One region of the Paraburkholderia sp. BR10954 genome, then DNA from elsewhere that is predicted to be linked to it. Evidence: predicted binding sites of a transcription regulator. Region 1 holds the regulator's gene; each other region holds the start of a gene.
What was found. The regulator LexA, encoded in region 1, represses DNA repair genes until DNA is damaged. The targets are predictions, from matches to a motif close to ACTGTATNNNNATACAGT.

Region 1 (7,911 bases):
GCGTTGATCAGCGCGCCGCCGAGCGCCGAGAAGAACGTCAGCCGATACGACGCGAGCACGCGCGGCGACGCCACCGCGCGCACGAACTGGTCCCAGTCGAGCGTCGCGGTTTTCAGAAAGGTCGCCGCCAATGGAATCAGCACCACGAGGCTCAAATAAGCCACCGTGATGCCGAGTGTCAGGCCAAAGCCGGGCAATGCGCTCGGCTTGCGGAAGGTCAACGTGGTCATGCTGGATACTCGTTCATGGTTGATGCTCGCGCGGTTGTTCGTCTTGCGGTGTTGCGGTACTGCGGTACTACCGCCCTGCTGGCCACCGGGTCCAGGTTAGCCGAAAGCGCGCCCATTGGGCGCGCCCTTGTTGCCTGTGCCCGTGCTCCAGGCGATGGTTGTTACTGCGGCTGATAAATCGAATCGAACACGCCGCCGTCCGCGAAATGGGTCTTCTGCGCGTTGGTCCAGCCGCCGAACGAATCGTCGATCGTGTACAGCTTCAGCTTCGGAAACTTCGCGGTCAGATCGGCCGGCACCTTGTTCGAACGCGGACGATAGAAATTGCGCGCGGCGATCTCCTGCCCTTCCTCGCTATACAGGAAGTTCAGATACGCGTCGGCCAGCTTGCGCGTGCCGTGTTTGTCGACGACCTTGTCGACCACCGCGACCGGCGGCTCGGCCAGGATGCTCACCGTCGGCACCACGATCTCGAACTTGTCCGGACCGAACTCCTTCACCGACAGAAACGCCTCGTTTTCCCACGCGATCAGCACATCGCCGATACCGCGCTGCACGAAGCTGGTGGTCGCGCCGCGCGCGCCCGAATCGAGCACGCCGGCGTTCTTGTACAGCTTGCTGACGAACTCCTTGGCCTTCTGGTCGTTGCCGCCCGGCTGATGCTCGGCGTACGCCCACGCGGCCAGGTAGTTCCAGCGCGCGCCGCCCGAGGTCTTCGGATTCGGCGTCACGATCGACACGCCCGGCTTCACCAGATCGTCCCAATCCTTGATGTGCTTCGGGTTGCCCTTACGCACCAGAAACACGATCGTCGACGTGTACGGCGATGCGTTGTCCGGCAGACGCTTCTGCCAGTTCTTGTCGACGAGCCCCTTGTTCGCGATGGCGTCGATGTCATATGCGAGCGCGAGCGTCACGACGTCGGCCTGCAGACCGTCGACCACCGAGCGAGCCTGCGCGCCCGAGCCGCCGTGCGACTGCTTGAAGGTGACGGCTTCGCCGGTCTTGGCCTTCCATTCTTTGCCGAATGCCTGATTGATGTCCTGATACAGCTCGCGCGTCGGATCGTAGGACACGTTCAGCAGCGTGGTGTCGGCGTGCGCGACGCCGCTTGCGCCAAACATGCCGAGCGTACCCGCCGCGCCGACGGCAAGCGCCGTGATCACTTTTCTGGTTCGAGCCGCGAGCCCCGTATGCCGATGGTCCATTTCAATATTTCTCCGCGTGATGTCCGCTGCTGAGCGTCTGGTGTTGTTTTGCGTCGCGGTCACGTGCACATGAGCGCTAACCGGAAGCCAGTCTATCGAAGGGCTTTCATCATTAAAAATAATGTTTCTTCATTTTTTAATGCTCAAAAGTGGTAACGGCAGACGCGCCGGCTGTTCAGACGTGGAAATCGTCGTCATGTCGCCGATAAACGACGCCCCAGCGCGCCCCTTGCGTCGAACTTAAAGTAAAGCTTGAAATGCGCCGAATACTGTATAAAAATACAGTCACCTGTTCATACATACAGTGGCCATGACCAAACTCACCGCACGACAGCAGCAGGTTTTCGATCTGATCCGCCGCGCGATCGAACGCACCGGCTTCCCGCCCACTCGCGCGGAAATTGCCGCCGAACTCGGTTTCAGCTCGGCCAATTCCGCGGAAGAGCATCTGCGCGCGCTGGCGCGCAAGGGCGTGATCGAACTCGCGGCCGGCGCGTCGCGCGGCATCCGCCTGCTGTCCGGGCAGGAGGATGCGCCGCACCAGTTCACGCTGCCGCATGCGGGCCTGATGCAGTTGTCATTGCCGCTGATCGGCCGGGTCGCGGCGGGTAGCCCGATCCTCGCGCAGGAACATATCTCGCAGCACTACGCGTGCGACCCGGCGCTGTTCTCGAGCAAGCCCGACTACCTGCTGAAGGTGCGCGGCCTGTCGATGCGCGACGCCGGCATTCTCGACGGCGACCTGCTCGCGGTGCAAAAGCGCAGCGAAGCGAAAGACGGCCAGATCATCATTGCGCGGCTTGGCGACGACGTGACGGTCAAGCGTCTGAAGCGCCGGCCGAACGGCATCGAACTGATCGCCGAAAACCCCGACTACGACAACATCTTCGTGGAAACCGGCAGCGCGGATTTCGCGCTCGAAGGGATCGCGGTCGGGCTGATTCGCCCCAGCGAGTTCTGATCTTTATTGCCGGAACGCTCGCGCCGGTTTGTCCGAACCAAGCCGCATTAACGCCCGCATTAACGCCCGCATTAACGCCCGCATTACGCCGCGCATTCAAGCCGCATCGTCTGGAGAGACTCATGGAACGCCTTGCCCGCCTGCTGCCTTTTCGCCAGTTCGGCCGTCTGCGCCATCTGCGCAAGCTCACGCCTTGCGCGCCGATCGAGGCGCCCGCGGCGCGCACGCCGTCGCTGTTCGACGTGCCTGCCGAAGCTTGCGGTCTGCCGTCGTCGTTGCCGGCGTTTGCGCGCGTATCGCTGAATTCGGCGCTGAATATCGCGGAGCCCGCGCGCCGCGCTCCGGTGCGGGTCTATCATGGACCGTCGCGACTGATCATGGTCGGCACGGTCGACGCCGTATGCCGTATGATCGATCGTTGCATAGCCGACGAAGCCAACGTGCACGGCGCGGTGTTCGAAGCCTGAGCGAATTCTGAGCACGCATGCAATAAGCACTTCGGATGTTCAGAGATTCGCGTGGGATGGGATCGTTTCGACCTCGCCGTGGTCGACGTTAGATCATCACTGACGTGGAGTCCCATTCGATGACCATTCCGAAACGCACACAGGGCAGCGCCACCCGGCCGCTGCTGATCACGCTGATCGTGGTGATCGTGATTGCCGCGCTGGGGTTTATTTACGCGTCACCGTATCTCGCGGTGAACAATCTGAAACGCGCGGCAGACGCGCGTGATGTGCAAACCGTCAATCAGTACGTCGACTTCCCTGCGCTGCGCGATAGCCTGAAGCAGCAGGTGGGCGCGATGCTGACGCGCCGCCTCGAAGCGGATGCCGGCAACAAGATGGCCACGATCGGCGCGGTGATCGGCGTGACACTGATCGGCCCGCTCGTCGATGCCTATGCGACACCCGACGGCGTCGCGGCACTGCTCAACGGCATGCCGCCGCGCGGCACACCGGGCGAGCAACCGGCAGCACCGCCAGCCGCAGGCGGCGAAGCGCCGGCCGCATCGGCCGCGGGCGACACCACCATGCACGCAAGCGCGCCGCCGCCCGGGCGTCAAAGCACGGCCGGCTATCGGAGTCTCAACGAGTTTGTGGTCACGTACCGGCGCGGCGAAGGCAACGCGAACTATTCGGCCATCTTTCGTCGCGAAGGTCTGGTCACGTGGAAGCTCGCGGCGATCAATCTGAACGAGTGAGGGTTCAAGCCGTGAACTGCGGAGATGCGCGGGCTGGCCATTGGAGCCAGCCGCGTGTCAGGTTTGTTCCTATTACGCCGCGGCCGCCTGCTGCTGCTCCTGCGCGGACGAGCATGCCACCAGAATGCTGCACGACACGCGGTCGAGCAGCGGCGTGTTGCCCGCCCCCATCCACCACCTCGACAAACCGGTCCGGCAGCGATGTCCCACCACCACGAGGTCGACGTGCAACTCGTTGGCAAGATTGGCGATCTCGTCGATCGGATGACCGAATGCGAAATGCCCCTGCGCGTTCACGCCTCGCTCGGTCAGCCAGTTCACGCCCTCCTGCAGAATTTCGCGGGCCGTTTTTTCGAAGCTTCCGCAGGCCACATCGGTCAATAAGCCCGCGCTTTGCGCGATGCTGGAACGCATGTCTACTACCGACAGCAGATGCGTTTCCGCCTTCAGGTCCAACGCCAGATCGGCGCCGCAACGCAGGGCTTTGCGGCCTTCGCGCGAGCCGTCGTAGCACAACAGGATTTTCTGGTAGCTCGCCATCTGTCTTCTCCCATTCGCGCGGAAAGCGCGGTCTGAATCAATCATGGTGCGCCGCAATTCAGCTTGCAAGGGATGGAAAACGCTAAGTGCATAGTCGGTGCGTGCTGAAGCCGTCTGCACAAGCGTTGGGCCACCTGGAGCAGTGTTCGCACACGTTTGCGGCACCGCAAAACTTCGTATGCGAACGCATCGCATCCCATGCATTACGCGTTCCCGGACACCCGCTCGCGTCAGTGGCCGATACCCTAGAATAGGCGGCCTGTGCGCAATGCGTGCGTCGCAGGTATGTTGTGTGTCTTGCGCGTACGTTATGTCTTCTTCCGGAGCCTCGCTCGAGTCATGCCCGCAGCCCCCATCGAATTCCATCAGGTCAGGAAAAACTATGGCGAAAAAACGGTCGTCGACGGATTGTCGTTTCATGTGAACACCGGCGAATGCTTCGGGCTGCTCGGCCCCAACGGCGCCGGCAAGACCACGACGCTGCGCATGCTGCTCGGCATCGCGGCGCCCGACGCCGGCGCGATCCGCCTATGCGGCGAACCGATCCCTGGCCGCGCGCGCCTCGCGCGCTCGCGCGTGGGCGTGGTGCCGCAGTTCGACAACCTCGATCCCGATTTCACCGTGCGTGAAAATCTGCTCGTGTTCGGCCGCTACTTCGGTCTGAGCGCCGCGCAGTGTCGCGCGGCGGTGCCGGGTCTGCTCGAATTCGCCCGCCTCGAGCACAAGGCGGACGCACGCGTGAGCGAACTGTCGGGCGGCATGAAGCGGCGCCTCACGCTGGCGCGCGCGCTGATCAACGATCCCGACGTGCTGATCATGGACGAGCCGACCACCGGTCTCGACCCGCAAGCGCGCCATCTGATCTGGGAGCGACTGAGATCGCTGCTCGTGCGCGGCAAGACCATCCTGCTGACCACGCACTTCATGGAAGAAGCCGAACGGCTCTGTCATCGACTGTGCGTAATCGAGGAAGGACGCAAGATCGCAGAAGGCGCGCCGCGCGAGCTGATCGAGTCCGAGATCGGCTGCGACGTGATCGAGATCTACGGTCCCGATCCGTTTGCATTGCGCGACGAACTCGCGCCGCTCGCCGAGCGCACCGAGATCAGCGGCGAGACACTGTTCTGTTACGTGAACGACGCGCAGCCCGTGCATATGCGCCTGAAGCAGCGCGCGGATTTGCGCTATCTGCATCGGCCGGCGAATCTCGAAGATGTGTTTCTGCGGCTCACCGGCCGCGAAATGCAGGACTGAACCCGCAGCGAGAAACTTGATGGACGCACGCACTTACGAAACCCAAGAAGGCACGCCATCGGCGCAAGAGCCGTTCGGCGCCTTCCCTGCCAATGCCACGAACTGGATCGCGGTATGGCGCCGCAACTATCTGGTGTGGAAGAAGCTCGCGATTGCGTCGATGTTCGGCAACCTCGCCGATCCGATGATCTATCTGTTCGGTCTCGGCTTGGGGCTCGGGCTGATGGTCGGGCACGTCGACGGCGTGTCGTATATCTCGTTCCTCGCGGCGGGCACGGTGGCGTCGAGCGTGATGATGTCGGCTAGCTTCGAGTCGATGTATTCGGGCTTTTCGCGCATGCACGTGCAGCGAACGTGGGAGGCGATCATGCATACGCCGCTCACGCTCGGCGATATCGTGCTCGGCGAGGTAGTGTGGGCCGCCAGCAAATCGGTGTTGTCGGGAGTGGCGATCATGCTGGTGGCGGGCGCGCTCGGCTATGCGAGTTTTCCGTCGATGCTGCTCGCGCTGCCGGTCATCGTGCTGGCCGGTCTCGCGTTCGCGAGCCTCGCGATGATCGTGACGGCGCTCGCGCCGTCGTACGACTTTTTCATGTTCTATCAGACGCTCGTGCTCACGCCGATGCTGCTGCTCTCCGGCGTGTTCTTTCCGATCTCGCAGCTGCCCGGCCCCGCTCAAGCGGTGACCGCCGCGCTGCCGCTCGCCAATGCGGTCGATCTGATGCGCCCGGCGATGCTCGGCCGGCCGATGGAGCACGCGGCGCTGCATGTGAGCGTACTGGCCGCTTATGCAGTCGGCGGCTTTATCGTGTCGGCGATCCTGTTTCGGCGCCGCATGATGAAGTAAGCCGAGCGCGCCGGTCGTCGCTCTGCGCGTTTGCTATCGTCGCGCGCTCAGTCCTCGTCATCGGTCCACGGAATGTCGACGTCGGAGATGAACGCGACCGTCGCGAACGGGCCGCCCTCGTGACGCCCGATCTTGCCATCGGCGCGCTGCCATTCGACCCGGAACACGGTGGCCGGATCGTCCGCGATCAGCCGCACCGTGCGTAATTCATCGGGATCGGCATCCTCGACCGGACCGTCGAGCGAGATCAGCAGCGCCTGCGGCCATAAACCATCTGCGGGATCGTAGATCTTGTCGCCGTCGTGAATCAACGTGAAGGCTTCCACGCCGATGGTCGCCGACGCATCGACGATCATCTTGGCGAGCGCACGCAACAGCGCGGTCGCTCTCGCCGAATTTGCCTGGCGGATCGCGAGATCACCGCGCGTGAGCGCCTGCTCGAGTTTCGGATTGGTTTTCTGTTGCGCCATGGATGTGTTGGTCCTATCGCTCTGTTGTGGGCAACGCGCCATCGGGACGACGCGCCGCGTTTCTTTTTGGGGGTGCATCTATTGCCGCTTGTGTGCATTGCAGCATCGCGGGCTGCGCGGCCGGTCCGCGCTTCGACTGCCGTTGTTCTGCCGTTTCCCCCGATCGTGGCGCGCACCATCAGGGCCGTTTTCTCAGGGCCGTCCTTTGCCGTCCACCACAGTTTAGGTCGTGATGCGGATTCAGGGAGAACATTTGCCGCTTAGTGCGTGGCATGTGTCGCATTTCATGCATCGGCTCGCCGGCGACGCGGCGTGTGCTTGCCGCGCCCTCGGTCCGCCTTCGAGGCCTGAGCCCCGGCAGGATTCGGATCCGCGATCCGTGCGATCAGATGGTCGCGAAACGCCCGCACCGACGGCGGCAACTCGCGCCCCGCCATCGTCTGCACCTGGATACTGCGCTGGCGCATCTGCGGGTCGGTCAGCGGAATCACGACGAAGCCGTCGGCCGCATAGCGGTCGCGCACCGACAGCAGCCCCGTGAACATGATCGCGCCGGACTTCTGCGCATAGCGATAACTCGCGCCACTGTTGTTGCAGATCAGATCCGGCTCGAGCAGGATGCCTTCGAGCGCGCAGGTGATGTCGATCAACTGGCGAAGCGTGGTGCCGGTCTCCGACAACACCAGCGGATAACGGCTCACCTCGGCGAGCGACAGCTTGGCGCGCGCCGCGAGCGGATGATCGGCGCGCAGCAGCACGAACACCGGCGCGCGCTCGGTGTGCTCGACCTTGACGCCCTTCTCCGGCGCGAGGCTGAACGACAACGCGATGTCGACATCACCGTCGCGCACATGCCGGGTCGCGTCGGCCGGCGACATCACAGTCAACGTGAAATCGATGCCGGGATGCTCGGCGCGGAAATCCGCGATCGCGGCGGGCAGGAAGTCGACCGCGAAGCCCTCGGCGGTGGCGATCTTGATCCGGCTGCCGTGCAGGCTAGCGAGACCGCTGAGCTCCTTCATCACGTGCTCGGCTTCCAGCAGGCTGCGTTGCGCGTACGCGAGCAGCCGCTCGCCCGCCTCGGACAGCGCCATGCCGCGCGGACGCCGCTCGAATAGCGTGACGCCGAGTTCGCTCTCGAGCCGCGCGATCTGACGGCTGAGCGCCGATACCGCGACATGCAGCCGTTCGGACGCA
Region 2 (7,911 bases), on a different contig from region 1:
GGTCGCCAAGGCCGCGGGTCTGTCGCCGTTCCACGCGGCGCGGCTATTCACGCAATCGACCGGCCTGCCGCCTCATGCGTGGCGCAATCAGGTGCGCCTGCAGCGCGCGCTCGCGCCGTTGCGCGCCGGCGTCCCGGTGACCGACGTCGCCGCCGCAAGTGGCTTCACCGATCAGAGCCATTTCACGCGGCATTTCCGGCGCATGTTCGGCGTGCCGCCGGGCCAATGGCAAGGAACGCAGCGCGGCTCGTGACGCGCGATGCGGCACCGCCGTCGCGTGCGCCGCACGCAGTGAGCATCGCGCCGCAATTCGCCTGTCCGCATCAGCACCCCGCCGCAAGAACGTACAAGTCCGAACGTCGGTCAGTCGCTATGCTTCCGAAATCAAGGAGGCTCAGATTGACCGATTCCACCCAAGGCCAGCCCACCCGCGGCAGCCATCTCAAAGAATTCGCCGCCGGCGCGCGCGACATCATCCCGATGATGGTCGGTGCCGCGCCGTTCGGCGTCATCTTCGGCACGCTCGTGACGTCCGGCCCGCTGCATCTGTGGCACGGCCAGTTGATGTCGCTCGTCGTCTTCGCGGGTTCCGCGCAGTTCATCGCGCTCGGGCTGATCGCCGGACATGCGAGCTTCGCCGTAATCTGGGCGACCACGCTCGTCGTCAATCTGCGTCACGTGCTGTATAGCGCCACGCTCGCGCCGCACGTCGCGCATCTGCCGAAGCGCTGGCGCTGGGCGCTCGGCGCGCTGCTCACCGACGAAGTCTTCGCGGTCGCGTGGGAGCACTACCGGCATCGCGAGCCGGGCACCGTCGGTCCGTACTACTTCTTCGGCGCCGGCGTCGCGATGTATCTGAACTGGCAGCTGTGGACCGTCGCCGGCCTGCTGTTCGGCGCGGCCTTCCCGGGCCTGCAGTCGCTCGGCCTCGACTTCGCGATGGTCGCGACGTTCATCGCGATCGTCGTGCCGCAACTGGTCGCGCTGCGCTATATCGCGGCGGCCGTCACCGCCGGCACGCTGGCGTTTTTCTGGCAAGCGTGGCCGTACAAGCTCGGCCTGCTCGGCGCGGTGTTCGCGGGAGTCGCGGTCGGCGTGCTGCTGTCGATGTCGCGTCTGAACCTGCGTGGCGCGCGCCGTCCGGTGGAGGCGACGCGATGAACTACGTCGTTCTGATCGTCGGCATGGCCGCGATTACGTGGTTGATCCGCGCGGCCGTGTTCGTGCTCGGCGAGCGCCTCGTGTTCCCGCCGCTGATGCGCACCGCGCTCAGCTTCGTGCCGGTCACCGTGCTGACCGCGATCATCGTCCCGATGGCCGTGTCGCCGCACGGCAACAACGCCGAGTTGACCTGGCGCAATCCGCAGCTGGTCGGCGCGCTCGCCGCGATCGTCGTCAGTGCCGTGACGCGCAGGCCGCTGCTGACGATCGCAGTCGGTCTCGTCGTGTTCTTCGTGTGGCAGTGCGTGGTGCTGAAGTAAGCGCGCCCTTTCTCCACGCTCATCGACTCGTCAGCGGTCCGTCGACGCATCGCGGACCGCGCCCCCCTCTCCCAGCGGCAGCGAGGCGCGCAAGCGCCCGAAGCCTCCCTCCAAAGCCCGCAACCGTCGCCGGGCCGCCCTCAAGTTTCCCGCCACCCCGCCGATATGCAGTCGAGGTCCGCTCATCGGGAGTCGTCCCGTTGGTTACGCGGCAACAGCTTGAAATCGAGCGCGTCGGCAGCCGGCGTCGCGTCGCCTCGGTCCGGGAGTGACCGGGCGATCGTGCGACGGCGCGCCGCGCGCGGCCGCATTAAACGGGATAACACATGGGTCAAATCACCCTGAAACTGAAGGACGAGACCGTCGCTTCGCTGCGCAAAGACTTCGAGGCCTTTTTGCGGGTCTCGCTGAAGCTCGATCCGCAGTTCGCGACGCCGTCGTTCGAAGATTTCTTGCGCGCGAAGCTGCTCGACAACATGGTGCCGCTCACCGAGCACGCGGTGCAGCGGATGCTGCAAGGCGGCCAGTACGCGTGGGCCAAACGCACGCTCGACAAGGAGTTTCCCGACGTCGTGTCGATCCTGATGCGCCAGGCGAGCGAGTTCGGCTTCGGTTTCGCGGCGCGCTCGGAATGGACGCCCGAGGAGCTCACCAAGCAATGCCGCGACTGGGCCGCCGCGATCGTCAAGGAAGCGGAAGGCGACGCGACGCTGGTCGATCCGCTCGCCGCGCAGATCAAGAGCACGGTGCAAGACATCCAGGCGCTCGAGGAAGTGATGCAGACGCCGGCATGGCGGCTGGTCGAATCGCTGCGCCAGCGCGTCTACGAGGCGAAGATCGCGTGCGAGACGAGCGTCGGCAGCACCGCGCGCGAGAAGCTCGGCGAACTGCGTGGGCTGTTGCGGCTCGGCATTTCGCACGGCACGTTCCAGAAGCAGGAAGCGCAGCAGATCATGGAGTATCTGCGGCTTTTGAAGCCGGAGATTTTCGTCGAGGAGCCGTACGACGTGTTCTCGCGGCTCGCGGCATGGCTGCGCAATTTCTTCGTGCCGCCGCCTCCGGTCGCGCAGCAACAGCAGCGGCAGCCGCGTTGAGCTTCGACTGACCCGAGCGGCGCCAGCCGCTCAGTCCCACATCTTCCTGAGCTTCGCCGCGATCTCGATCCTGGCCTGCGCGGCCGCCGCGAGCCCCGCCGCGCTCGGCGCGCTCGCCACCGGCACGCGCGGCCATGCGTACGCGTCGAACAGCGGCAGCATCGGCGTGGCGATGAAGCGCGTGCGCGACGCCCACACATGGCGGTCGCCCAGATGGGTCTGGTTGTGCACGTAAAAGCGCTGCGGCACGACGATATGCAGGTCTTCCTTCGCGCGCGTCATCGCCACGTAGAGCAGGCGCCGCTCCTCGTCGATTTCCTCGTCGCTGCCGGTGCCCAGATCGGACGGAATACAGCCGTCGACGCCATTCAGCACGAACACGTTGCGCCACTCCTGGCCCTTCGCCGAATGGATCGTCGACAGGATCAGGTAATCCTCGTCGATCAGCGGCACGCCGGATTCGTCGCTGGTGGCGTCGGGCGGATCGAGCGTCAACTCGGTCAGGAAGCGCTCTCGCGACGGATAGGTACCCGCAATGCTTTCCATCTGCAGCAGGTCCGCGTGACGGATCGCGGCGTCCTCGTGATTGCGCTCCAGATGCGGCTCGTACCAGCGCCGCACCATCTCGAACTCGGCGGGCCACGGCGTTTGCCGGCCATACACGCTCGACATCAGCTTGACGAACGGATGCCAGTCTTCCTGCGCCCTTGCGGGCGCCGCAAACGCGGCCAGCACACCGCCCGCGGTCGCGACCGGATCGCCGCCATCCGCGCGCGCGACGATGTCATCGAGCACCTTCGCCGCGGTGGCCGGACCGACGCCCGGCAGCAGCTGCACGACGCGAAAGCCGGCGACGCGGTCGCGCGGATTCTCGGCCCAGCGCAGCACCGCGAGCACGTCCTTCACGTGCACCGAGTCGAGAAATTTGAGCCCGCCGAATTTGACGAACGGGATGTTGCGGCGCGTGAGCTCGATCTCGAGCGCGGCGCTGTGATGCGCGGCACGGAACAGCACCGCCTGCGACTTCAGCTTGACACCCTGCTCGCGGGCTTCGAGCACCTGCTCGACGACGTAGCGAGCTTGCGCGGCGTCGTCGGCGACCGTGACGAGGCGCGGGCGCTGCGCCGACGCCTTGTCGGTCCACAGATTCTTCGTGTAGCGCTCGCTCGCAAGTTCGATCACCGCGTTCGACGCGGCGAGAATCGGCTCGGTGGAGCGATAGTTGCGCTCGAGCGTGACCTGCTTCGCGGGCGGCTCGAACTGCGCGGGGAAATCGAGGATATTGCGCACGGTCGTGCCGCGAAACGAATAGATCGACTGCGCGTCGTCGCCGACCACGGTCAGGCCGCGGCCGTCCGGCTTCAGCGCGAGCAGGATCGACGCCTGCAGGCGGTTGGTGTCCTGGTATTCGTCGACCAGCACATGGTCGAAGCGCGCCGACAGATCGGCCGCGATGCTGGGCTCGGCGGCCATGTGCGACCAGTAGAGCAGCAGATCGTCGTAGTCGAGCACGCTCTGCTTCTGCTTGGCGTCGACGTAGGCGGCGAACAGCCTGCGCAGATCGTCCTCCCATTCGCGACACCACGGAAACGCGCTGTCCAATACCTGTCCGAGCGATGCACCGGTGTTGACGACGCGCGAGTAGATCGCGAAGCAGGTGCCCTTCGCCGGAAAGCGCCGCTCTTTCGCGGACAGTCCGAGTTCGTGGCGCACGAGGTTCATCAGGTCGGCGGAGTCTTCGCGGTCGTTGATCGTGAACGCGGGCGCGAGGCCGATCAGATCCGCGTATTCGCGCAACAGCCGCGCGCCGACGCTGTGAAACGTGCCCGCCCACGTCAGCCCTTGCGCGAGCGCGGCGCGTGCACCGACGGTGGTGGCCGCGGCGCCGGTGATGCGTGTCACGCGGCGGGTCATTTCGAGCGCCGCGCGCCGCGAGAAGGTCAACAGCAGGATGCGCTGCGGATCGGCGCCCTTCACCACCAGATTAGCGACGCGATGCGCGAGCGTGTTGGTCTTGCCGGAGCCCGCGCCCGCGATCACGAGCAGCGCGCCGGGCAGCGCGTCTGGCGTGTCGGTCCCGTATTCGACGGCTTCGCGTTGAGCGTCGTTGAGCTTGGCGAGCCAGGCGGCGGTATCGAACGACGGAGCGGATTCGGCGACGGTGGACACTGAGCGGTTTTTGCGGATTGGATGGATTTTCAGGATGCGACGCATACTGTATATCCATACAACCCAATGCGACAAGCGCCCCTTTTTTGGGGCGCCTGCCTGGCGGTTTACGCCGCGCGCTACTACTGCTTCTTCGCGTCCTTCACGTTGGCCTCGGCGGCGGCCTTGTCGGCATCGGCCTGCGCGTCGGTTTTGGTCTTGTCCGCTTTCGCCTGTGCGACCGCGGCTTTCTTGTCGGCCTTCGCCTGCTCTTTCGCGGCCTTCTTGTCCGCGTGCGTGGCGGGCGCCGAAGCCGGGTCCGCGGTCTGCGCGAGCACGGCCGATGACAGGCAAGCCGCGATCAGCGCGGCGTAAATGCGGGTTCGGCTGGAACGGTCGATGTTCATCTGGGTTCTCCGTGAGGCACAGCTTGCAAAGTGACAGACGCCCGCGGCGCGCGAGCCTCGCCGACCCACGCGCCGCGGCATCCAGCAGGGCTTAATGCTTGACGTCCGCGCCGTCGGTCTGCGCGGCAGCCTGCCCTTCCATCTCCATCTTCATTTCGTTGTTGGCGCTCTGTTTGTCCGCCTTCTGGTTCAGCTTCGCGCCGCGCACCTGCTCCTTGTACTGGTCCTTCGCGGCCTTCTGCTCAGCCTTCAATTCCGCCTTCGAGGACTTCTTCGCCGCGCGATACTCGGCGTTGGCCTTCGCGTCGGCGTCGCGCTTCTGTACGAGCGGGTCGGTCGAGCCCGAAGCCGTCAAACGGCCCGGCGGCGGCGCGGCGACGCCTTGCGCGGCGGGCGCGCCCGGGACTTGCTGCATGCCTTGCGCCGACGGCGGGGCCTGCATGCCTTGGGCGCCGGCCGCGGACGGCGGCGCCATCTCGGCGGCCCCTTGGCTCTGGATCTGCGCCTGACCACCGATGCCTGTTGCCGGCTGCGCGGTCTGCGCGACGGCGGCCGTCGCGGCAAAAACGGTGAGGGCGGTACCGATCAGGAGCGTACGAATCTGGGTCATGGCTATCCTCTCTAGACTTAGTTGTGACACGGGCGGACTCTCTGGCGTCGTGCTGACGGAATGGCCCACGCGCCCCCGCCCGGTCTATGCGTCGCTGGATGGGTGGCCGCGGAGCGATCCCGGAATACCAGCGGGCTTTGCTGCTGAGGTGCACTTTAGGAGTGGAATCCATCCGGCGCGACCAGCGTTACGCAACGTTTCACTCTCCACAACTGAATAACATCTACTTTCATTTGCTTGCGTAATGGCTCGCTGGATGCATCCGACACAGGCGAGACGGCCCCGCGCCGACGCGCCGCCGTGCACTTGCTTTATGATGCGAACCCCCAACGCGACCCGTGCCCAAGGTGAAAACGTCATGCCCAATCTCAATTTCACGCTGACCGGCGAGTACGTCGAACTTCACAATCTGCTGAAGATCACGGGCCTCGCGGATAGCGGCGGTTCCGCGAAGATGATGGTCGCGGACGGCGCCGTGATGGTCGATGGCCGGGTCGAGACCCGCAAGACCTGCAAGATCCGCGCGGGCCAGGTCGTGTTGCTCGGCGACACGCGGATCGCGGTCCACGAAGGCTGACGCCACTCCGGACATTCGCAGGACGCCGCGCACCGGAACTGTGCGTTGTCCATCGACATCGCCCGGGCGAGGCAATAAGCTGTCGGTTTCGACAGGTAAACGACGCACCGCGCCACGGGCGAGGAATGGCTGACCGGCTCGCCGCCGCGCCGCGGATTTTCCCGCCCGCCGCCCCGCTGCCCCGCCGCTGCCCCGCCCGTCGGAGCGCGGCGCGATGCAATGCGGCGCCGCTTGCGCCCGCCTCTCGCTGTCGCCACTGCGGTTGCCGCCGCAGTTGCCAACTTTCGCCGCCAGGCATTCGATGACTCAACCCAGCTTTGCCCACGCGGCCAGCCGGCCGCCGACCCTATCCCGCCACGCGGCCGACACCGCGCGGCTCGCCGCGCCGCTCGCGATCGCGCAACTGTCGCAGATGGCGATGAGCGTGACCGACACGATCCTGCTCGGCTCGCTGGGCCCCGACGCGCTCGCCGCCGGCGGCCTCGGCGCGAACCTCTTTTTCGTCGTCGTCACGCTGCTGCAGGGCGTGCTGACGTCGGTCAGCGTCAGCGTCGCGCACGCGCGCGGCGCGCAGGACGACGGCCGCGTGCCGCATATCTACTGGACCGGTTTCTTGCTGTCGGTGCTGCTGGCGGTGCCGGCGTTCATTCTGTTGTCGTTCGCGTCGCACATCCTGCTCGCGTTCGGCGAGCCGGGCCTGCTCGCGCACAACGTCGGCCAATACGCGGCGGTGCTGCGCTGGGGCGCACCCGCGAGCCTGATCGGCGTCGGCCTGATGCGCTCGTTCCTGCCGGCGATCGGCGCGGCGCGGCGGCTGCTGTGGGTGTCGATCGTGAGCGTCGGCGTGAACGGCTTTCTGAACTACGGGCTGATTCACGGCGCGTATGGGCTGCCGCGGCTCGGCTTTCTCGGCTCGGCGGCCGCGACCACGATCACCGTGTGGCTGACCGCGCTCGTGCTGATGGCGCTGCTGCATCTGCGGCCGCGCTTCCGGCATTTCGTCGTCGCGACGCGGCCGAAGCTGCCGCTGATGGGCGAGCTGTTCGGCATCGGTTGGCCGGTCGCGATCACCTACGGCGTCGAGTCGACGCTGTTCCTTGCCACCGGCCTGATGGTCGGCCTGCTCGGCGAATCGCAACTGGCCGCGCATCAGATCGCGCTGAACGTCGCGTCGGTCGCGTTCATGGTGCCGCTGTCGATCGGCCAGGCGGCCAATGTGCGAGTCGGCTACTGGGCCGGCGCCGGTCAGCCGCTCGCCGCGCGCCACGCGGGCTTCGTCGCGCTCGCGCTCGGCGTCGGCTTCATGTCGATGTCGGGTCTCGTGCTGATCACCGCGCCGCATTGGATCGTCGGCCTGTATCTGCATCTCGACGATCCGGCCAACGCGCCGACCATCGCGCTCGCCAGTTCGCTGCTCGGCGTGGCGGCGATCTTCCAGATCGTCGACGGGATGCAGGCGGTGGGCTCCGGCTGTCTGCGCGGCCTGAAAGACACCCGCATCCCGATGATCGCCGCCGCGTTCGGCTACTGGGTGATCGGCTTTCCGACTGGCTATCTGCTCGCGTTTCACGCCGGCCTCGGCGCGCGCGGCTTG
Region 3 (7,911 bases), on a different contig from region 1:
GGGTTCACGCCCGCGACGTACGCTTCGCGGCCGTTTGCGTATTCACGGCAAGCACGCGTGTGGAACTGACCGGTCTTGCCGGTGATGCCCTGCGTGATGACCTTGGTGTCTTTGTTGATCAGAATCGACATGTATTGACCTCTGTTCGTTTGGCGTCGCGCGGCAGCGCCACGCGGCGCGATGCTTCACGCCTGTGTCGCTCGCGCGCCGCCACTCGTCATTTTGGCAAATGAGCTGGTAAATGCGCCGTAGACAGGTGGCTTACGCCTTGCCCGAAGCAGCCGCGACGACCTTCTGAGCCGCTTCTTCCATGCTGTCCGCCGAGATGATCGGCAGGCCGGATTCAGCGAGCATCTTCTTGCCCAGGTCTTCGTTCGTGCCCTTCATGCGGACCACGAGCGGCACCTTCAGCGACACGGCCTTCGACGCCGCGATCACGCCTTCCGCGATCACGTCGCAGCGCATGATGCCACCGAAGATGTTGACCAGAATCGCGGTCAGGTTCTGGTTCTTCAGCATGATCTTGAACGCTTCGGTGACCTTCTCGGTCGTCGCGCCACCGCCGACGTCGAGGAAGTTCGCCGGTTCGCCGCCGAACAGCTTGATGGTGTCCATCGTTGCCATGGCGAGGCCAGCGCCGTTCACGAGGCAGCCGATGTTGCCGTCGAGCGAGATGTACGCGAGGTCGAACTTCGACGCTTCGATTTCAGCCGGATCTTCTTCGTCCAGATCGCGGTAAGCGACGATTTCCGGGTGACGGAACAGCGCGTTCGAGTCGAAGTTGAACTTCGCGTCGAGTGCGATGACCTTGCCGTCGCCGGTCAGGATCAGCGGGTTGATCTCGGCGAGCGATGCGTCGGTTTCCCAGAATGCCTTGTACAGGCCTTGCAGGATTGCGCGGGCTTGCGGGATCGAAGCGTCGGGCACGCCGATCTTCTTCGCGAGGTCGTCTGCTTCCGAGTCCTTCAGGCCGGTCGACGGATCGACCGCAACCTTGTGGATCAGCTCGGGCGTCTTTTCCGCGACTTCTTCGACGTCCATGCCGCCTTCGCTCGACGCCATCACGACGATCTTCTGCGAAACGCGATCGATCACGAGACCGACATACAGTTCCTTCTTGATGTCAGCGCCTTCTTCGATCAGCAGACGGTTGACCTTCTGGCCTTCCGGACCGGTCTGGTGCGTGACGAGCTGCATGCCGAGGATCTGGTTCGAGTACTCGCGAACCTGTTCCAGCGACTTGGCGACCTTGACGCCGCCACCCTTGCCACGGCCACCTGCGTGGATCTGAGCCTTGACGACCCACACCGGGCCGCCGAGCTCTTCAGCGGCCTTGACCGCATCGTCCACCGAGAAGACCGGCTTGCCGCGCGGTACCGCGACGCCGAATTTCCGCAGGATTTCCTTACCCTGGTACTCGTGAATCTTCATGCGTGATTCCCTTCAGTCTGAGAGTTGGATAGAACTTCGATTCCGTTTTGCCGCCGTTCAGGCCGACGCGTCGCCGCCTCGTGCGCGGGCCGCCGCGTCGTCCGACGAGGCCGCGCGTTCCGCCGGACGCGGTGCGTGGCCATACCAGCGCGGATAAAACTGTTTCACCGCCTCGCCGTCGAAACGCAGCGCATGGCAGCGTCCCAGCTGGAATGGCGGCTTGTCGTTGGAATGCTCGCCTGTGCCGTTAGACGATTCGTCTCCCGAACCCGCGTTCGCGCCCGGCGTGCCTTCATCGGTGTTCCACACTTCGCCGGCGAACGCCTGGATCGCGGCGGTCGGCAGCATCGCGCACAGCTCGGTGAGATGCGTGCAACCGGCCGTGCCGGCCAGCAAACGGGCAGCATCGCGGCGGAAGTTGTGGAACAGATTGAGCCCGATGAGGGCACGGTAGGCGGGATTGCTGGCCTGGCATAACCCTGGATAGGGCACCCAGTCGGACGACGCCTCGGCGTCAACGACGTTGAGCTTGCGATCGATGGTGATGCGAAGCCAGAGTTCATGGATCGGCTGACCATTGGGCCGGATTCCCGACGGAAGCGCCACATCGCGAGGCTTTTCGTCGGTCAGGCACGCTTCCACATCCCACAGGCCATCGGCTCGCTCGTAAGCTTCCGCTCTGATTGCGCGACGATGGCGCAACTGACGGGACACTGGCGGGGAGAGCGACATGCGGGAAGGAAAGGCCGGATTGGAAAACCTCCGGATTTTAGCATAACGGGTATTTGGGACAGCCCCGATTGCGCATGGCCTCGAGCCGGGTTACGGCGTGGCAATCGACGGCCGTCAGGGCTGACGCGCTAGTCGCCGTCCCAGATGTCGTCGATACCCTTCAGGATCTTGCCGATCGTCGCGCCGGAGAAGCCGCGCGACGCGAGGAAGCGCGCCTGCTTCGCGCGCTCGGCCGGGGTTTGCGGCAGCTGGCCGAACTTCTTGCGCCAGACCGCCTGAGCGCGCGCGAGTTCGGTTTCACGCAATTGCGCACTCGCCTCTTCGACGACCGCCGGGTTCAGCGCGTGCTGCTTCAGTTCACCGAGAATGCGGCTCGTGCCAAGCCGCGATGCGCGCCGGTGAACCAGACTTTCCGCGAAGCGCGAGTCCGATAGCCAGTTTTCGGCTTCCAGCGCGTCAAGCACCGTGTCGAGCGAATCGGTTTCCTCGACGTAGGGCTTCAGCTTGCGCGCGAGTTCGGCGCGGCTATATTCGCGACGCGACAGATAGCCGAGCGCCCGTGCTTTCAGCGAACGGGCTGGGCGTTGGGATTTTCTGCTGTCGTCCTGGTCGGCCTGCCCCGGCTTCACTTCGTCGGCCTGGCGACGCGAACGGCTGTAGGTGACTTCGGAGGGGGGGCGGGAATCGCGCCCGGAGAAATCCGGGCTGGACGATGCTGCAGGGGATGCAGACCGTGTACGCTGCGGACCGCGGCCTGCGGCCCGGTCGTGTGCGTCGAACGATTCGAACGGATCGAATGGATCGCCGGAATCTGGCGATCCATCCGCCGTGTCGCGCGGGCCGTCCGGGTAGCGTCCAGAGTCGGAACCGGACAGCGGCCGGCCTTTGCGTATCACGTGATGCTTACTCTTCTTCGTCCGCGACTTCAGCGTCCGCGCCAGTCACGGCGTCCGCCATCGCGGTGACGCCCAGCGATTCGCGGATACGATTTTCGATTTCGCGAGCGATGTCCGGATTTTCGCGCAGGAATTCACGCGCGTTGTCCTTGCCCTGACCGATCCGCTCGCCGTTGTAGCTGTACCATGCGCCAGCCTTGTCGACGATCTTCGCCTGCACGCCGAGGTCGATGATTTCGCCCTGACGCGAGATGCCCTCGCCGTACAGGATGTCGAAGATCGCTTCGCGGAACGGCGGCGACACCTTGTTCTTGACGACCTTCACGCGCGTTTCGTTGCCGATCACTTCGTCGTTCTTCTTGATCGAACCGATGCGGCGAATGTCCAGACGCACCGACGCGTAGAACTTCAGCGCATTACCGCCCGTGGTGGTTTCCGGGTTGCCGAACATCACGCCGATCTTCATGCGGATCTGGTTGATGAAGATCACGAGGCAGTTCGTGCGCTTGATCGTGCCGGTCAGCTTGCGCAGTGCCTGCGACATCAGACGCGCCTGCAGACCCGGCAGCGAGTCGCCCATTTCGCCTTCGATTTCCGCCTTCGGCACCAGCGCCGCCACCGAGTCGATCACGATCATGTCGATCGAGCCCGAGCGCACCAGCGCGTCGGCGATTTCGAGCGCCTGCTCGCCGGTGTCCGGCTGCGAGACCAGCAGGTCGGCGACGTTCACGCCGAGCTTGCCCGCGTATTGAATGTCCAGCGCGTGTTCCGCGTCGATGAACGCCGCGGTGCCGCCGAGCTTCTGCATTTCGGCGATGACCTGCAGCGTCAGCGTGGTTTTACCGGACGATTCCGGACCGTAGATTTCGACCACGCGGCCGCGCGGCAATCCGCCGACGCCCAATGCGATGTCGAGGCCGAGCGATCCGGTGGAGACCACCTGGATGTCTTCGACTGCCTCACCTGCGCCGAGCCGCATGACCGACCCTTTGCCGAACTGCTTTTCGATCTGCGCGAGCGCGGCGGCGAGAGCCTTGCTCTTTTCAGCAGTCAGTCCAGCCGAGCCTTTCTTGCTTTCTTCCATGAATCGTCCTTTGCTATGATGAACGGCGTCTGAGGCAGGTGTGCACCCGTGGTTTCACTCGAATTGAGCGGAGCCTGCAGGACATCACACGAAACTCAGATACTGTATAAAAAAACAGTGGTTTTGGCAAGCGCGATTATGATGCGAACGCGCATTTTTACTGTCGCGTCGCCCCCACTACCCACAATAATGTTCGGAGACCGCTGCGCGCCGGGGCAAGCCCCACGGTGCCGGCAAAGCCAGGCTGGCGCACCATGCGAATTCTGATTGCCGAAGACGACAGCATACTCGCGGACGGTCTGGTTCGATCACTCCGCCAATCGGCCTATGCGGTCGATCACGTCAAAAGCGGCGTAGAAGCCGATACCGCGTTGTCAATGCAGACGTTCGACCTATTGATCCTCGATCTGGGCCTGCCGCGCATGTCCGGGCTCGAGGTGCTGCGCCGCCTGCGCGCGCGCAATTCGAACCTGCCCGTGCTGATCCTGACCGCCGCAGACAGTGTCGACGAACGCGTCAAAGGCCTCGACCTCGGCGCCGACGATTACATGGCCAAGCCCTTCGCGCTGAACGAACTCGAAGCCCGCGTGCGCGCGCTGACGCGGCGCGGTGCCGGCGGTGGCCCGACCGTCGTGCGGCATGGCTCACTGTCGTTCGATCAGGTGGGCCGCATCGCCTATGTCAATGACCAGGTGATCGATCTGTCCGCGCGCGAGCTCGGTCTGCTCGAAGTGCTGCTGCAACGGATCGGCCGGCTGGTCTCGAAAGAGCAACTGGTCGACCATCTGTGCGAATGGGGCGAGGAAGTCAGCAACAACGCGATCGAAGTCTACGTGCACCGGCTGCGCAAGAAGATCGAGCCGAGCGGCGTGCGCATCATCACCGTGCGCGGGCTCGGCTACTGCCTGGAAAAAGCGGCGCCGCCGGCGAATGCGAACACGCCCGCCGCCGCTGCCGGCTCCGAGCCGCAAACGGCACAAGCGGCACAAGGGGCACAAGCGGCACCACCATCCACCCCGCCGTCGTCTGCCGCGATGCCGGCGAGCCATCACTACAAATAGAGGCCAGCGATGTCCGCACGCGCTGATCGCGCCACGGCGCACGCGGCGGACCTCGACGAGGCGCGCGACGCGCGCTACGCCAACCCGTTCGCCCCGCCCGACGAAACCGAAGCCGCCGCCGAAGCGCGTCCGCGCTCCCTGTTCGGCGAGATTCTCGACTGGATGCTCGCGCCGCTCCTGCTGCTGTGGCCGATGAGCCTCGCGGTCACCTATCTGGTCGCGAAGTCGATCGCGAACGGCCCGTTCGACCGCGCGCTCGAAACCGACGCCTATGTGCTCGCGCGCCAGATCCATCCGGTCAACGGCGTCGCGGAGCTGTCGCTGCCCGAGTCGACGCGCGATTTCCTGCGCGCCGACAACGTCGACAGCGTGTTCTTCCAGGTGCTCGGCACGCGCGGTGAGCTGGTGGCCGGCGAGCGCGACATGCCGCTGCCGCACGAGGAGGACCGCCCGCCACCGGGCCTCGTCGAATTCCGCGACGACGTGCTGCGCGGCAATGACATCCGCGTCGCGTATACGACCGTCGAGTTTCCGCAGACGCCGGGCGCGCAGCCGGTGCTGGTGCAGGTCGCCGAAACGCTCGACAAGCGCAGCCAGCTCGCCAACGACATCATCAAGGGCGTGATCCTGCCGCAGTTCGTGATCCTGCCGCTCGCGATCCTGCTCGTGTGGTTCGGGCTGTCGCGCGGGCTGGAACCGCTGCATGCGCTGCAGGCGCATATCCGCGCACGCCGGCCGGACGATCTGTCGCCGCTCGAAGCGCGCCGCGCGCCGCCGGAAATCGAGCCGCTCGTCACGTCGTTCAACGATCTGCTCACGCGCCTCGAACAGAACATGGAGCTGCAAAAGCGCTTCATCGCCGACGCCGCGCATCAGATGAAAACGCCGCTCGCCGGGCTGCGCACGCAGGCCGAGCTTGCGCTGCGCCAGAACGCGTCGGCCGAGGTGCATCGCTCGCTCGAACAGATCGCGACCAGTTCCGAGCACGCCGCGCGGCTCGTCACACAGCTGCTCGCGCTCGCGCGCGCGGAGAACCGTCGGTCGGGGCAGATCTTCACGCCGGTCGAACTCGGCGAGCTCGCCCGCAGCGCGGTGCGCGAATGGGTGCAGGCGGCGCTCGCGAAGCAGATGGACCTCGGCTACGAAGCACCCGACGAGCCGGTCGAAGTCGCTGGCAATCCGGTGATGCTGCGCGAAATGCTGTCGAATCTGATCGACAACGCGATCCGGTATACGCCGGCGGGCGGCCGCATCACCGTGCGCGTGCGCCACGACGCCCCGGCGCGGCTCGTGCATCTGGAAGTCGAGGACACCGGGCTCGGCATTCCGGCCAGCGAGCGCTCGCGCGTGGTCGAGCGCTTCTACCGGATTCTGGGCCGCGAGGGCGACGGCAGTGGCCTCGGTCTCGCGATCGTGCGCGAGATCGCGGCGATGCACGGCGGCGAGCTCGCCATCGACGACAACGTCTACCAGGAGTCGCCGCGACTCGCCGGCACCTTGGTGCGTGTCAGCTTGCAGGTGCTCGAACGGGGGCGGGACTTACCCTAACACGGCCGCATTGTCAGCTTGATCGTCAGCGTGTTTTTGAGATATTTCAGCGCGGATTGCGCAAATATCGCCGCACAATGACCGAAATTGATTGCCTGTTCGCCGGTTTACCGGACTACCCCAGGTTTTGGCGTCGAGTCAGAACGCCGTAAGTTTCCACTCCAATAATCGGTTGCACGGGGACGCCTGCGCTGGCGATCCGTGTGTATATCAATATTGGAGACGACATATGGCTACCGTTGGCGGGCAACTCTCGCACGCGCCGATGACGCGCGATGAGAAGCGGGTGATCTTCGCATCGTCGCTGGGTACGGTTTTCGAGTGGTACGACTTTTATCTGGCCGGCTCGCTTGCGGCCTTCATCAGCAAGAGCTTCTTTTCCGGCGTCAATCCGACCGCGGCGTTCATCTTCACGCTGCTCAGCTTCGCCGCGGGCTTCGCGGTACGGCCGTTCGGCGCGATCGTATTCGGGCGGCTCGGCGACATGGTCGGGCGCAAGTACACGTTCCTGATCACGATCATCATCATGGGCCTGTCGACGTTCCTCGTCGGCTTCCTGCCGGGCTATGCGGCGATCGGCATCGCTTCGCCGGTGATCTTCATCGCGATGCGTCTGCTGCAGGGTCTCGCGCTCGGCGGCGAGTACGGCGGCGCCGCGACCTACGTGGCCGAACACGCGCCGGCGAACCGCCGCGGCTTCTACACCGCGTGGATCCAGACCACCGCGACGCTAGGCCTGTTCCTGTCGCTGCTCGTGATCCTCGGCGTGCGCACGTTCATGGGCGAGGACTCGTTCGGCGCCTGGGGCTGGCGCATTCCGTTCGTCGTGTCGATCCTGCTGCTCGCGGTGTCGGTGTGGATCCGTCTGCAACTGCACGAGTCGCCGGTGTTCGAACGCATCAAGGCCGAAGGCAAGACCTCGAAGGCGCCCCTCTCCGAAGCGTTCGGCCAGTGGAAGAACCTGAAGGTCGTGATTCTCGCGCTGCTCGGCCTGACGGCCGGCCAGGCTGTCGTGTGGTACACGGGCCAGTTCTACACGTTGTTCTTCCTCACGCAGACCCTGAAGGTCGACGGTTCGAGCGCCAACATCATGATCGCGCTCGCGCTGCTGATCGGCACGCCGTTCTTCCTGTTCTTCGGCTCGCTGTCGGATCGCATC

Region 2: AB4Y34_RS13550 (ATP-dependent helicase) is a predicted target of LexA. The motif match lies at 4,790-4,807, and genes of this name have one in related genera.
Region 3: recA (recombinase RecA) is a predicted target of LexA. The motif match lies at 4,245-4,262, and genes of this name have one in related genera.

The regions. Positions count from the first base shown of each region.
Region 1 is NZ_JBFRCK010000025.1:63,397-71,307, reverse strand. It holds gene cysT (sulfate ABC transporter permease subunit CysT) at 1-230, opposite strand, end outside; gene AB4Y34_RS28555 (sulfate ABC transporter substrate-binding protein) at 392-1,438, opposite strand; gene lexA (transcriptional repressor LexA) at 1,749-2,399, shown strand; gene AB4Y34_RS28545 (hypothetical protein) at 2,522-2,866, shown strand; gene AB4Y34_RS28540 (DUF2939 domain-containing protein) at 2,986-3,603, shown strand; gene AB4Y34_RS28535 (universal stress protein) at 3,676-4,143, opposite strand; gene nodI (nodulation factor ABC transporter ATP-binding protein NodI) at 4,483-5,397, shown strand; gene AB4Y34_RS28525 (ABC transporter permease) at 5,417-6,244, shown strand; gene AB4Y34_RS28520 (hypothetical protein) at 6,292-6,714, opposite strand; gene AB4Y34_RS28515 (LysR family transcriptional regulator) at 6,999-7,911, opposite strand, start outside.
Region 2 is NZ_JBFRCK010000007.1:182,375-190,285, forward strand. It holds gene AB4Y34_RS13530 (AraC family transcriptional regulator) at 1-253, shown strand, start outside; gene AB4Y34_RS13535 (AzlC family ABC transporter permease) at 400-1,161, shown strand; gene AB4Y34_RS13540 (AzlD domain-containing protein) at 1,158-1,481, shown strand; gene AB4Y34_RS13545 (DUF4088 family protein) at 1,808-2,575, shown strand; gene AB4Y34_RS13550 (ATP-dependent helicase) at 2,606-4,744, opposite strand; gene AB4Y34_RS13555 (hypothetical protein) at 4,867-5,130, opposite strand; gene AB4Y34_RS13560 (hypothetical protein) at 5,222-5,740, opposite strand; gene AB4Y34_RS13565 (RNA-binding S4 domain-containing protein) at 6,099-6,317, shown strand; gene AB4Y34_RS13570 (MATE family efflux transporter) at 6,619-7,911, shown strand, end outside.
Region 3 is NZ_JBFRCK010000004.1:272,123-280,033, forward strand. It holds gene sucD (succinate--CoA ligase subunit alpha) at 1-131, opposite strand, end outside; gene sucC (ADP-forming succinate--CoA ligase subunit beta) at 262-1,431, opposite strand; gene AB4Y34_RS08685 (DUF2889 domain-containing protein) at 1,489-2,163, opposite strand; gene recX (recombination regulator RecX) at 2,292-3,059, opposite strand; gene recA (recombinase RecA) at 3,067-4,143, opposite strand; gene AB4Y34_RS08700 (response regulator transcription factor) at 4,398-5,204, shown strand; gene AB4Y34_RS08705 (sensor histidine kinase) at 5,214-6,752, shown strand; gene AB4Y34_RS08710 (MFS transporter) at 6,982-7,911, shown strand, end outside.